DNA from 2 places in the Dorea sp. 210702-DFI.3.17 genome. Region 2 is predicted to be linked to the other one. Evidence: predicted binding sites of a transcription regulator. Region 2 holds the regulator's gene; the other holds the start of a gene.

Region 1 (6,658 bases), on a different contig from region 2:
GGAAACATTTCAGGACTTAAGGTAACTCCACTTTCTCCAAGAGCCAGTGCTTCTCCGTCATACTTTTCTGTAATCACTGGTTTTATATCATGATCACAATAATCAGAAACCGTGTCCATATGTGCAATAAAACCAATTGCAGGTGCGTTTTCATATCCTGGCGTTGCCGGAATTTTCCCATAAAGGAAGCATGAATCTGTCAATATTACATTGCAGATCCCCAAATCTTTCATTTCCTTTTTTAAAACATTTGCCAGGTCAAATTGACACTGGGTGGAAGGTGTTGTATCACTTTCCTCATTGCTTGGTGTACGGATCACCACATATTTCAATAATCGTTCATATACGTTCATAATATATATACTCCTTAAAAACAATATAATATTGAGGTATCTCTATTTATGATATCTGTAGATTATCCCGCGAATCATATCAGTATTATTCTTTGCAGACATCAACCCATTTTTCTGCACCTGCGACCGCTTCAAGTTCTGCGATTGTAAGTCTGACTGCACTGTGATCATTACCTGCCGCCGGATAGACTGTATCGAATTTTTTCAGAGATTCATCCAGATAAACAGGGATTCCTTCTTTGATGCCAAATGGGCATACACCGCCCGGAGCATGTCCGATAAAATCTTCCACATCATCAAACGGAATCATCTTTGCCTTTGTGTGAAAAGTATCTTTATACTTATGATTGTCTACCCTTGCAGTACCCTCTGCTAGAATCAGAATCGGTGTATCACTGACCAGAAAAGATAATGTCTTCGCAATCATGCCAGGTTCTACGCCAAGCGCTTCTGCCGCAAGCTGTACTGTTGCACTGGAATCTTCCAGTTCAATGATATGGTCTTCGTAACCTTTTTCTTGTAAATATTTTTTTGCTTTTTCAAATGACATAGTAAAAGCCTCATTTCGTAATTATTCGATAGCTGATTTTTCTGAGAAACTGGTAAATAATATTAGCTCTCTGTTGACATCAGCATATTTATTGTATCATAAAAATGCTTAGAGGAAAGTACTAATTATTGCATACTTATTTTAAATTTTCTATTGCATTTAATTACGTTATTATGTTACACTACATCTACATCAAATTTCGAGCATTATAAAAAGCTCTGGACATCTGCCAGAGCTTTTATTGTCACTGTTTCTTATTCCATTCTGTTCTTGTTCTCTCTCCATACCGTTTTCGTAAAAATTTCTTTCCTATTCCTGCTTAAATCCTTCTCCGACAACTTCATTGGATTCCATAATGATCGTAAATGCTTTCGGATCTATCTCTTTTACCATTCTTTTTATCGTATACATCTGCTTGTTATTGCATGCACACATGACCACGTCTTTTTTTTCACCACTATAGCTTCCTACTCCTTCCAGAATCGTTGAGCCACGACCTGCGTATTCATCAATCTGTTCTGCCACTTCTTTTCCTTGCTTTGTTACAATCAATGTCATCTTACCTTCATCAATTCCATACATAATACGATCCATAACCGTCGCCATAAGATATGTCACAAGGATTCCATAAATCAGTCCGTCAACTTCTTTGAATACCAGTGCACTTCCAAGGATGATCGTACAGATATCCAGACCGAATGTGATCATACCGAGTGTCATGTGTGGTTTTGCTTTCTTGATGGACATACTGATAAAATCCTGTCCTCCGGTAGAGGAACCTCGCATAAAAATCAGCGCAAATCCGATTCCGCATAATACACCCATGCAAAGTGCAGCCAGAAGTCTGTTCCCATTGTACACCGGAAGCATCGGTGCAACATAATCTGTCAATATCGACCAAATCAGAGTTGTTTTTACTGACTTTAGGAAAAATGTTTTTCCAAGATATTTGTAACAGAAAATGGTGACCGGGATATTCAGAAGTATCATCCCTGCACCAACTGGAATCTTAAACAGATGATACAGTATGATTGCAATTCCGGAAAATCCTGCTACCGGGAAATTCGCATTCAGCGCAAAATTATAAATTCCAACTGCGCCAAGCATTCCTGCTGCTAGATCCACCAGAAGATCAATCCCTAATTCCTTCCAGTCAAATTTTTTCTTTAACATCTACATTTCCTCCTCTTATCTTTCATCTGATATCATAGCTTCTCTCAAAAAAAGAACAGACACAAACTATATATTCTATAATTCGCATCTGCTCTTGTATTATAATTTCATTTCACGAAGATTTAAAATTCTCTGATTACTGCTTCCCCGAAACTGTAATGTAATATCCTTCAAATCTTCTACAAACGGACCATCTACCAGTACATCTATATAAGACAACATCTCATCCGTGACTTCTGTATAGGCTCTTCCACCTGGTATCAGATCTTTGTCATATACATACCCGGAATAACTCCAGATATTCTTCTTTGGATACATTTCCCGGACTTTTTTTAAGAGCTTTACAAGTTCTCTTTGATTCTCCGGTTCAAATGGTTCTCCGCCAAGAAGTGTAAGTCCTGCAATGTATGGATGATTCAATGCATCCAAAATTTCTTTTTCCGTCTTCTCAGTATACGGATTTCCATAATGAAAATCCCATGTTTCTGCATTAAAACAACCTTTACAGTGATGACGACATCCCGAGACAAACAATGTCACTCGAACTCCCGGACCATCTGCTATATCATATTTTTTTATTTCTCCATAATTCATATAAAATTCCCAGCCTTTATTCTTTCCAACTAATCTGCAAATTTTAATGCAAAATCCGGGAACCGTAAAATTTCATACTTTAACTCCGCAATTTGCTTTTACAGATGTAAGACTCTATCCTTAATCTCCTGTGTTCTTCCCTGATTCCAGAACTGTGTTCCGATATATCCACATGTTCTTCTGGCTACTGACATCTTATCCTGATCACGGTTCCCACAGTTCGGGCACTCCCAGATAAGCTTTCCACTTTCGTCTTCTTTAATCTGAATCTCTCCATCATAACCACAGATTTCACAGTAGTCACTCTTTGTATTCAATTCTGCGTACATAATATGCTCGTAGATGAACTGCATCACAGAAAGGACTGCCGGAATGTTCTGCTGCATATCCGGGACTTCAATATAGCTGATTGCTCCTCCTGGTGACAGTTTCTGGAACTCTGCCTCGAACTCCAGCTTGTCAAATGCATTGATTGGCTCAGATACATGTACATGATAACTGTTCGTAATATAATTCTTATCTGTAACTCCTTTGATGATTCCGAATCTCTTCTGAAGACATTTTGCAAACTTGTATGTGGTAGACTCCATCGGTGTACCATATACAGAATAGCTGATATTCTCAGCAGCTTTCCACTGGGCACATTTGTCATTCAACCTCTGCATAACTGCCATTGCAAATGGTCTGGCTTCCGGATCTGTATGCGTCTTTCCAAGCATGCGCATGCACATCTCATAAAGGCCTGCATATCCAAGAGAAATGGTTGAATATCCGCCATATAGAAGCTTATCAATGGTCTCACCTTTTTTCAGTCTTGCCAATGCACCGTACTGCCAGAGAATCGGTGCCACATCTGAAATAGTTCCAAGAAGTCTCTCATGACGGCAACGGAGTGCTCTGTGGCATAACTCCAGTCTCTCATCAAGAATCTGCCAGAATCTGTCCATATCTCCTTCTGCGGAACATGCTACATCTACCAGGTTAATTGTAACAACACCCTGATTGAAACGCCCGTAGAATTTATGCTTTCCGTTTGGAAGCATCTGAGAATCCTCTACTGTCAGGAAAGATCTGCATCCCATACATGGATAAACTTCACCTTTTTTCAGTTCCTTCATGATCTTTGCAGAAATGTAATCCGGAACCATACGCTTTGCAGTACATTTTGCCGCAAGCTCTGTCAGATACCAGTACTTAGAATCTTCTGTAATATTATCTTCATCCAGGACATAAATCAGTTTCGGGAATGCCGGTGTGATCCAAACACCCTTCTCATTCTTAACGCCTTGCATTCTCTGTTTTAATACTTCTTCAATGATGAGTGCCAGATCCTGTCTTGTCTGACCGTCTTCCACCTCATCCAGATACATGAATACGGTAACAAACGGTGCCTGTCCGTTACATGTCATGAGTGTGATAAGCTGGTACTGGATTGTCTGAATTCCGCTTTTTACCTCTTCTCTCAGACGGCAGTCTGTCAGTTTGTCAATGATTGCCTCATCCAGACTCTCCCCACATGCTTTACGTTCAGAGATAACAATATTACGGATTTTCTTACGGCTGATATCCACAAATGGTGCAAGATGTGCCAGTGTAAAAGACTGTCCTCCATATTGATTACTTGCGACCTGTGCTACAATCTGAGTCGTCACATTACACGCTGTAAAGAAACTGTGTGGTTTTTCGATCATTGTCTCACTGATGACGGTTCCGTTCTGAAGCATATCTTCCAGATTGATCAGATCACAGTTGTGCTCTTTCTGTGCAAAATAATCTGAATCATGGAAATGAATGATTCCCTGTTCATGTGCTTCTACAACCTCTTCCGGAAGAAGTACACGCTTGGAAAGGTCTTTACTTACTTCTCCTGCCATATAATCTCTCTGCGTGGAGTTGATCACTGGGTTCTTATTGGAATTTTCCTGATTGACTTCTTCATTAATGTTATCAATCAGTGCAAGGATCCCGTTATCTGTTGTATTGGACTTTCTTGCCAATTCACGTTTATAACGGTAGCGCACATACTTCTGTGCCACTTCATAGCCACGCATTCCCATAATTCCAGTCTCTACCATATCCTGAATATCTTCTACATGTATAGCGTGAGTTGATTTTTTTACCTGTCCTGCAATATCATCTGCAATTGCCCGGACCTGGAATTCATTCAGTTTGTAAATATTATCAACTTCTTCATTAGCTGCGCGGATTGCATTCTCGATCTTTTCCAGATCAAAGCCGACTTCCTCTCCATTTCTTTTGATTACTTTCGTCTTCACTAACATCTTCATGTCTCACGCCTTTCTTATATATCTTTGTTCTTCTGCTTTTCGGATCCACCACAACATCTTGTGTTCCACAATTCACACTCACTCCGTTAAGAAACTATTTAGTTTCTTCAAAATCACAAGATATTGTGTTCCGCCCCATTATATTACTACAAAATATGGCGTTTGAAAAGCATTATTTTAATTTTAACATACTTTTATAAGTATACCTTTTTCTGTCCATTTTTTGCCCATTTTGTCTGTTAAAGATCAAATAATGACAACTGATTGGACTCCGGAAGGTCTCCTAAAAGTCCTAAATCTGCCATGTAATCTACAACCGTCTTACTTGCTTTCGTACGGTTTCTAAAATCATCTTTGGACAGATATGGACCATCTTTTGCCGCTTCCTCCACCGCTTCTGCAGCCTTCTCTCCCATTCCGTCAATGCTGGAAAACGGTGGCATCAGCTTTCCGTCTATGATGCTGAATTTTGTTGCTTTTGCGCGATAAATGTCGATTGGCAGAAACTCATATCCCCTCGCATACATTTCCTGAACAATATGCATGTCCTTCATTGTATCCTGTTCTTTTTTACTGAGAGAATCAGACCGTCTTGTATAATCATCAATATAGTATTGCAGTTTTTCCTTGCCCTGACACATAATTTCATAAGAAAATGCATCTGCACGGATTCCAAAATATGCTCCATAGTATGCCAGCGGATAATTTACCTTACAATAGGCGATACGATATGCCATCATGACATAGGCTGCCGCATGGGCTTTCGGAAACATATATTTAATTTTCTCACAAGAACCAATGTACCACTCTGGCACATCATGTTCCAACATATCTTTTTTATACTCCGGCCAATCTTTACATTTTCCTTTTGCAACGGTACCTTTACGCACTCGCTCCATGATCGTGAAGGATTCCTCACTATCCAGTCCTTTGTTGATCAGATATGTCATAATATCATCTCGGGTACAGATTGCTGTAGAAATGGTTGCCTTACCGCTCTTGATCAGATCCTGCGCATTGTTCAGCCATACGTCCGTTCCATGGGACAATCCGGAAATACGAATCAGATCTGAAAGTGTCTGTGGTTTTGTATCTACTACCATCTGGATTACGAAATCCGTTCCGAACTCCGGAATTCCAAGACATCCTACCGGACATCCCCCGATATCATCTGGTGTGATTCCAAGTGCCGATGTATCATGGAATAAAGACATTACCCCCTGATCATCCAGAGGGATATCTGTTGCTACAAATGGATGATCCGTCTCATTGTACTCATTTTCCATAGCAGGCGAACTGATATATGCCTCAAGTGCCTTGATCATGGTTGGATCATCATGACCCAGAATATCCAATTTTAACAAGTTGTGGTCGATGGAATGATAGTCAAAATGTGTCGTAATAATATCAGTCGTCATATCATTTGCCGGATGCTGCACCGGAGTGAATGAGTTGATATCTTCCCCGTGAGGAAGTACAATGATTCCTCCCGGATGCTGTCCGGTACTTCTGCGGATACCGGTACATCCCTGAACAATCCTGTCAATTTCGCAAGTTCTCTTTCTTGTTCCCCGCTCTTCAAAATAGTTCTTTACATACCCAAATGCTGTCTTATCCGCCAACGTACCAATCGTTCCGGCACGGAACGTCTGTCCGGCTCCGAAAATGATTTCCGTATATTTATGGGCATTACTCTGATA
Region 2 (6,658 bases):
AAATATTGTGTCGTTCTGAATAAATGTGACGATGAAATCCGCAAGGAGCGGGCCGAGAAGATCCGCTCCTTGTTAAAAGAAAAGAGCATTGAAAATGTAATGATCACAAATTGTGAAAATCGTCAAAATGAATTGAAGAAATATTTCTGGTAAAATTCTTGAATTATTCCTGCATAACCCGCGCCATATCTTCTGGCAGCGGTGCAGTGAAACTCATATGTTCTCCGGTAATCGGGTGGGTGAATTCCATGTGGTGGGAGTGCAGAGCTTGACGTGTCATGTACTCCATGTCTGGGTTGTACAGGTAGTCACCAATCAGTGGATAACCGAGATATTTCATATGAATACGGATCTGGTGGGTGCGGCCGGTCTCAAGACGAAGAGAGACAAGGCTGTGCCCATTTGCTTCTTTTACCACTTTATAATGGGTGACTGCATCTTCTCCATGTTCCCAGTCTACGGTCCGTTCAATGATGGTTCCTTCCTTGCGCCCGAGCGGAGCCTGGATGGTTCCTTCGGAAGGTGTGACAGAACCTCGTGCAATCGCGAGATATTCCCGGTGGACTTCCCGGTATTTTGTCATGTCCGAGAGAATACTGCCACTGACCAGATGCTTGGAAACAATGGTAAGTCCCGAAGTATCCCGGTCCAGACGGTTGCAGCACCGGAAAATGAAAGGCTTTCCCTGAGACTGAAAATAATAAGCCAGAGCATTTGCCATGGAATTTGTATAGTTATTTAAAGACGGGTGAATCGGCATGCCGGCAGGCTTGTTCAGCACAAGAAGATCCTCATCTTCATAAATGATATCGAGTGGAAGTTTCGTCGGTGGGATTTTCTCAGAATTTTGTGTCTCACAGATCCGCACCTGCAGGTGGTCTCCCTTGGAAAGTTCCTGACGCATATAATAATGTACCCCATTTACAAGGATACTTTTCGGCATTCTTTTGATCTCCGACAGATTCTGCCCGGAGTAGCGCTTTCGGCGTAAGAATTGCTCAACTCTAAGGCCGGCACTGTCTTCATCTATGATATAATCGATATTTCGATTCATTGCATTTCTCCCATATAATGTCTATAATAAAAAGTAATCTGGCGATTAGTGCTAGTATAGCACATTTTTCAGTGTAATGGAAATCCAGTGAATTACATTATTTATCAGCCATTATTTATAAGAAAAGAGGAAACCAATAATGACATCACTTAGTACTTTATGTTATATAGAAAAAGATGGGCAATATCTAATGCTTCACCGTACAGTGAAGAAAAATGATGTGAATAAGGATAAATGGATCGGTGTGGGCGGACATTTTGAAGCAGATGAAAGTCCAGAAGAGTGTGTGCTTCGTGAAGTGAAAGAGGAGACAGGATATACATTGACTTCTTATCGGTTCCGTGGGATTGTGACATTTGTATCCGGAAATGGTGTGACAGAGTATATGCATCTGTTTACTGCTGATGAATTCGAAGGAAAACCCATAGCATGCGATGAAGGTGAACTGGAATGGGTGAAAAAAGAGGACGTGTTGAAACTAAATATCTGGGAAGGCGACCGGATATTTTTACGGCTTCTTGCAGATGAAGAGCCATTCTTCTCACTGAAGCTTGTCTATGATGGCCATGATACACTGGTGTCAGCAGTGTTGAATGGAAAGCCAATGGAGCTTTTTGATATTTTAAATCCAGACGGCAGTAAAACCGGAATTGTGAGAGAGCGAGTGGTTGCGCACCGTGAAGGAAGTCTGCATGCGACAGTGCATATGTGGATTGTGCGTCCGAATGAGAAGAGTGGTTATGACGTTCTTTTACAGAAGCGCAGTCAGACAAAAGATTCCAATCCAGGCAGCTATGATATATCCTCCGCAGGACATGTGGACGCCGGAGATGAGATCCTTGAGTCAGCCATTCGCGAGCTGAAAGAAGAACTTGATATTGAGGCAAAACCGGAAGAACTTCATTATATAGGTGTACATTACGGAGCATTTGAGGCAGAATTTTATGGGAAAATGTTTCGGGACAGAGAACTTAGTTCAGTCTATGTATACACAGAACCGGTGGAGATTGAAAACCTCAAATTACAGAAAGAAGAAGTGGAAGCGGTTCGCTGGATGGATTACGAGGAGTGCAGGCAGAAAGTTCATGACGGCACGATGCCGAACTGTATTTACGAAGATGAATTTCGGATGGTCGGGGAATACCTTGACAGAGTAAGTGTCGGCCGTTAAGATGAAGTCAGAGAAAATATAGTACAGACAGGCTGCACAAAGATGCAGTTATAAAAAATGAATCTGTGCAGATAATGAATAGATGAAAGGAAGGTAAGCATATATGGCAGTTGTACATGTAACAGGAGATACATTTGAACAAGAAGTATTGAAAGCAGAAGGAAAGGTACTGGTTGATTTCTGGGCCGGCTGGTGCGGACCATGTCAGATGCTTGGACCGGTTATTGAAGAAGTGGCAGCAGAAGTAGATGACGTAAAGATTTGCAAAGTGGACGTAGACCAGTGCATGGATCTTGCAAGACAGTATAAGGTTGTGTCCATTCCGATGCTTGTTGTATTTGAAAACGGAGAAGTGACAGGAAAGCAGCTTGGACTGATCAGTAAAGAAGAAGTATTACATTTAATTGGAAAATAAAAAGGAAACGGGTATACAAATGACAAGAACGGGAATTGTAAATGGAAGATTTCAGGTGCTTCACCTGAAACATATGGAGTATATTCTTGCAGCAAAGATGCGTTGCGACAAATTATATATCGGAATCACGAATCCGGATGGAGCTCACACGCGGGATACGGTGCATGATGAGAACAGAGGAACGAAAGCAGGGAATCCATTGACCTATTTTGAGCGGTGTGAAATGATCCGCGGTGCAATGGAAGAATTTAATGTGCCTGCGAAAGAGTATGATTTTATTCCATTCCCGATCAGCATGCCGGAGTATATCGCACAGTATACACCAAAAGAAGCAGTATACTATGTAGGAATGTTTGATGCCTGGGATGAGGAAAAGTACAAGATTTTACGAAGCCTTGACCTGGATGTGAATATTCTTTGGAGAAAAACGGAAGAAGAGAAAGGAATTACTGGATCAAAAGTACGAGAGCTTATCGCCACAGATCAGGAGTGGAAACAGTTTGTTCCCAAAAGTGTGTATCATTATCTGACAGAAAATGAACTGGACAAGCGTGTAAAGCGTCTGGAACTTATGAGGATTGAAGAAAAAAAGGCCATTGAACAGATGAACATTGCAGAGGCAGTGGAACGTCTCGAAATGATGGAATCCCAGGATATGGATTAAAGGAATAGACAAAAAAGTATGGTTGATAACAATTGAGAGAGATTTTGTTATCAACCATACTTTTCTTTTAAAAACATTTTTAAATTCAAGATGGAATCTAACGAATCAATGTTCCGGTCTTTCCTTCCAGCGCCTCGTTTAATTTATCGTAAGAAGTGATGAGTGCACTTCTGCCTTCTCTGCCTTCTACAAAGTTTACGGAAGCATTGAATTTCGGGAGCATGTTGTAAACTCCAAAATGTCCTTCTTCCATATATTTTTTAGCCTGATCGACTGTAATTTCGCCAAGGTCTTTTTCATCGGCACGTCCCATATGGATCTTAACTTTTTCAACACTTGTCAGAATGATCAACATATCAGCATCTGTCTCTTCTGCCATCTTACCGGCAGTCAGATCTTTTTCAATCACAGCGCTGGCTCCTTTGAGATGATTGTCCTGCTCAAGTACCGGAATTCCCCCACCGCCACATGCGATAACAACCTGATCTGCATCTAACAGGGCTTTGATTGCATCAATCTCGACAATGCTGACTGGATTCGGTGCAGATACGATTCGACGGAATCCCTTTCCCGGCTCTTCCACGATATAATTTCCCTTTTTCCGCTCCAGATTAGCTTCTTCTGCATTCAGATAACGGCCGAGAACTTTGGTTGGTGTATAGAATGCCTCATCATAAGGATCCACAACAACACTGGTAAGAATGGTACTGACTGTGCGGAAAATCCCGCGGTCTAAAAGCTCTTCGCGAATGCTGTTCTGGAGATCATAACCGATATATCCCTGACTCATAGCTGAACAGATACACATAGGTGCTGCTGTATAATCTTCATGCTGCTTTGCAAACTCATTCAATGCGGTATGTATCATTCCGACCTGAGGTGCATTACTGTGTGTAATAGCTACTTGATATCCGTTCTGGATGAGATCGGCAATTACTTTCGCTGATTTTTTCACTGCCTCTAACTGTTCCGGCAATGTTGTTCCAAGTGCCCGGTGTCCTAAAGCGACAACAACTCGTTTCTTCATAGTATAGCCTCCTGCTAAAAGTATTCTACCTTTAATCATACATGAGTGGGTTAAAATTGGCAAGATTTTAAGTGATTCTTGAAGAAAAAATCTGATAAATCCATGAAGGACCTCGACATTCTTACTGCATATATTATATTAAAAATATATGTGGATGATGAATATGCGCCTGAACGATTTTCAAGGAAAAGAAGTCATCAACGCCTGTGACGGTAAAAAATTAGGCTACATTGTAGATTTTGTCTTTGACGAAAAATGTGGACAGATCGAAGCAATCATTATTCCAAAGACATCAAAGTTCTGTAACTTCTTCTGTGACGGCTCCGAATATATCATTCCTTACAAATGCATTTGCAAAATCGGACCAGATGTCATACTGGTAGAAATGCATGAGAAAAAATAAGAAAAATTTAAGAAAAAGTCCGGGAAATGGGAGTAATAGTGGTTTGACTTCTCGTACGCCACAAGATATACTAATAAGGAAAGATTAGGAAAAGGAGCGCGAAAGAATATGAAATGTCCATATTGTGGAAATCCTGACACAAAAGTAATTGATTCCAGACCTGCAGAGGACGGAAGCTCCATTCGAAGAAGACGTGCCTGCGATATATGTGGGAAGCGTTTTACAACTTATGAAAAGATAGAGACAATCCCTCTTATAATTATAAAAAAAGATAACAACAGAGAACAGTACAGCCGTCAGAAGATTGAAAACGGAATTATCCGGGCATGCTATAAGCGTCCGGTGCCGACAGAGAAGATCCAGCAGGCGGTGAACAATATAGAGACAAAGGTATTCAGTCTGGAAGAAAAGGAAATTCCGAGCAGTGTGGTCGGCGAACTTGTCATGGACGAACTGAAAGACCTGGATGAAGTAGCATATGTAAGATTTGCATCTGTATACCGTGAATTTAAAGATGTGAATACTTTTATGGACGAGCTAAAGAAGATATTAGATAAGGAAGAAAAATGAGAACATACAAATTAACAATTTCTTATGATGGCACCCGCTATCAGGGGTGGCAGAGACAGGCGACGACAGATAATACAATTCAGCATATATTAGAGTGGAGCATTGGAAAACTGGTCGGATACAGAGTCCGTGTAGATGGCTCCGGGAGAACTGACGCAGGGGTTCACGCACGTGGACAGGTTGCAAGCGTACAGCTCTCCAAGCTTTACGATGTAAAGGAATTGAAGGATTCCATTAATAGATATTTACCGGAAGATATCCGGATCATGAAAGTGGAACTGATGAAAAATGGGTTCCATGCGAGAAAAAGTGCAAAAGGCAAGAAGTACGAATATTATATTGACTGCCGAGAAAAACCAGATGTATTTTCCAGAAGATATTGCTATCATTATCCACATAAGCTGGATATCGAAGCAATGCGCGAGGCAGCAGATTATATGATTGGACCGAAGAATTTTACAAGCTTTACGGATGACAGTGAGAATAAGGATCCAGTCCGCAGGGTTACCAACATTAAAATTGTAAGTAATGGAGAAAAGCTCCGTATTACTTATTATGGAACCGGGTTTATGTATCATATGGTCCGGATTATGACAGGCACACTTCTGGAGGTCGGAACAGGAGAGCGTGAAGCCTCTATGATTCCGGTCGTCATTGCAGCAGAAGACAGAAGCCTGGCAGGATTTCTGGCACCGGCAAGGGGTCTGTTTTTAAGAAAAGTGTATTACTAATGCCGTTACTGTCAATTTTGAAAATGGAAGACAAAAATAGAAGACAAGAACACAGGAGACTAAAATGAAATTTATATCATGGAATGTAAATGGTATTCGTGCATGTGCCGGAAAAGGATTTATGGATTTTTTTCAGGAGACGGACGCAGACATTTTCTGCATTCAGGAGACGAAGATGCAGGAAGGACAGCTTGAACTGGACACACCGGGATATCATCAGTACTGGAATTATGCGAAGAAAAAAGGTTATTCGGGGACAGCAATATTTACCAAGCAGGAACCAATCAGCGTAAGCTACGGACTTGGAATCGAGGAGCACGACCAGGAAGGGCGTGTGATCACATTGGAGTTTGAAGATTTTTACTTTATTACTGTGTATACACCAAACTCCCAGAGCGAGCTTGCAAGACTGGATTATCGTATGAAATGGGAGGAAGATTTTCTTACATACTTGAAAAAGCTGGAAGAGACAAAACCGGTTATTTTCTGCGGTGATCTGAATGTAGCGCATACAGAGATTGATCTGAAGAATCCAAAGACGAATCGGAAAAATGCCGGATTTACCGATGAAGAGCGTCAGAAATTCACAGAGCTTCTGAATGCCGGATTTGTAGATACATTCC

What was found. The regulator NrdR, encoded in region 2, represses ribonucleotide reductase genes. The targets are predictions, from matches to a motif close to CACAANATNTTGTG.
Region 1: a site for NrdR is predicted at 5,073-5,086, ahead of nrdD (anaerobic ribonucleoside-triphosphate reductase). Genes of this name have one in related genera too.

What each region holds. Positions count from the first base shown of each region.
Region 1 covers NZ_JAJCNB010000010.1:62,254-68,911, forward strand. Annotated here, with positions in the region: gene pepT (peptidase T) at 1-353, opposite strand, end outside; gene LI149_RS07370 (YbaK/EbsC family protein) at 439-903, opposite strand; gene LI149_RS07375 (YitT family protein) at 1,213-2,076, opposite strand; gene nrdG (anaerobic ribonucleoside-triphosphate reductase activating protein) at 2,176-2,670, opposite strand; gene nrdD (anaerobic ribonucleoside-triphosphate reductase) at 2,769-4,958, opposite strand; gene LI149_RS07390 (PolC-type DNA polymerase III) at 5,198-6,658, opposite strand, start outside.
Region 2 covers NZ_JAJCNB010000008.1:10,968-17,625, forward strand. Annotated here, with positions in the region: gene yqeC (selenium cofactor biosynthesis protein YqeC) at 1-153, shown strand, start outside; gene LI149_RS06335 (RluA family pseudouridine synthase) at 164-1,054, opposite strand; gene LI149_RS06340 (NUDIX domain-containing protein) at 1,194-2,225, shown strand; gene trxA (thioredoxin) at 2,329-2,640, shown strand; gene LI149_RS06350 (nicotinate-nucleotide adenylyltransferase) at 2,630-3,304, shown strand; gene arcC (carbamate kinase) at 3,402-4,331, opposite strand; gene LI149_RS06360 (YlmC/YmxH family sporulation protein) at 4,495-4,734, shown strand; gene nrdR (transcriptional regulator NrdR) at 4,843-5,304, shown strand; gene truA (tRNA pseudouridine(38-40) synthase TruA) at 5,301-6,035, shown strand; gene LI149_RS06375 (exodeoxyribonuclease III) at 6,100-6,658, shown strand, end outside.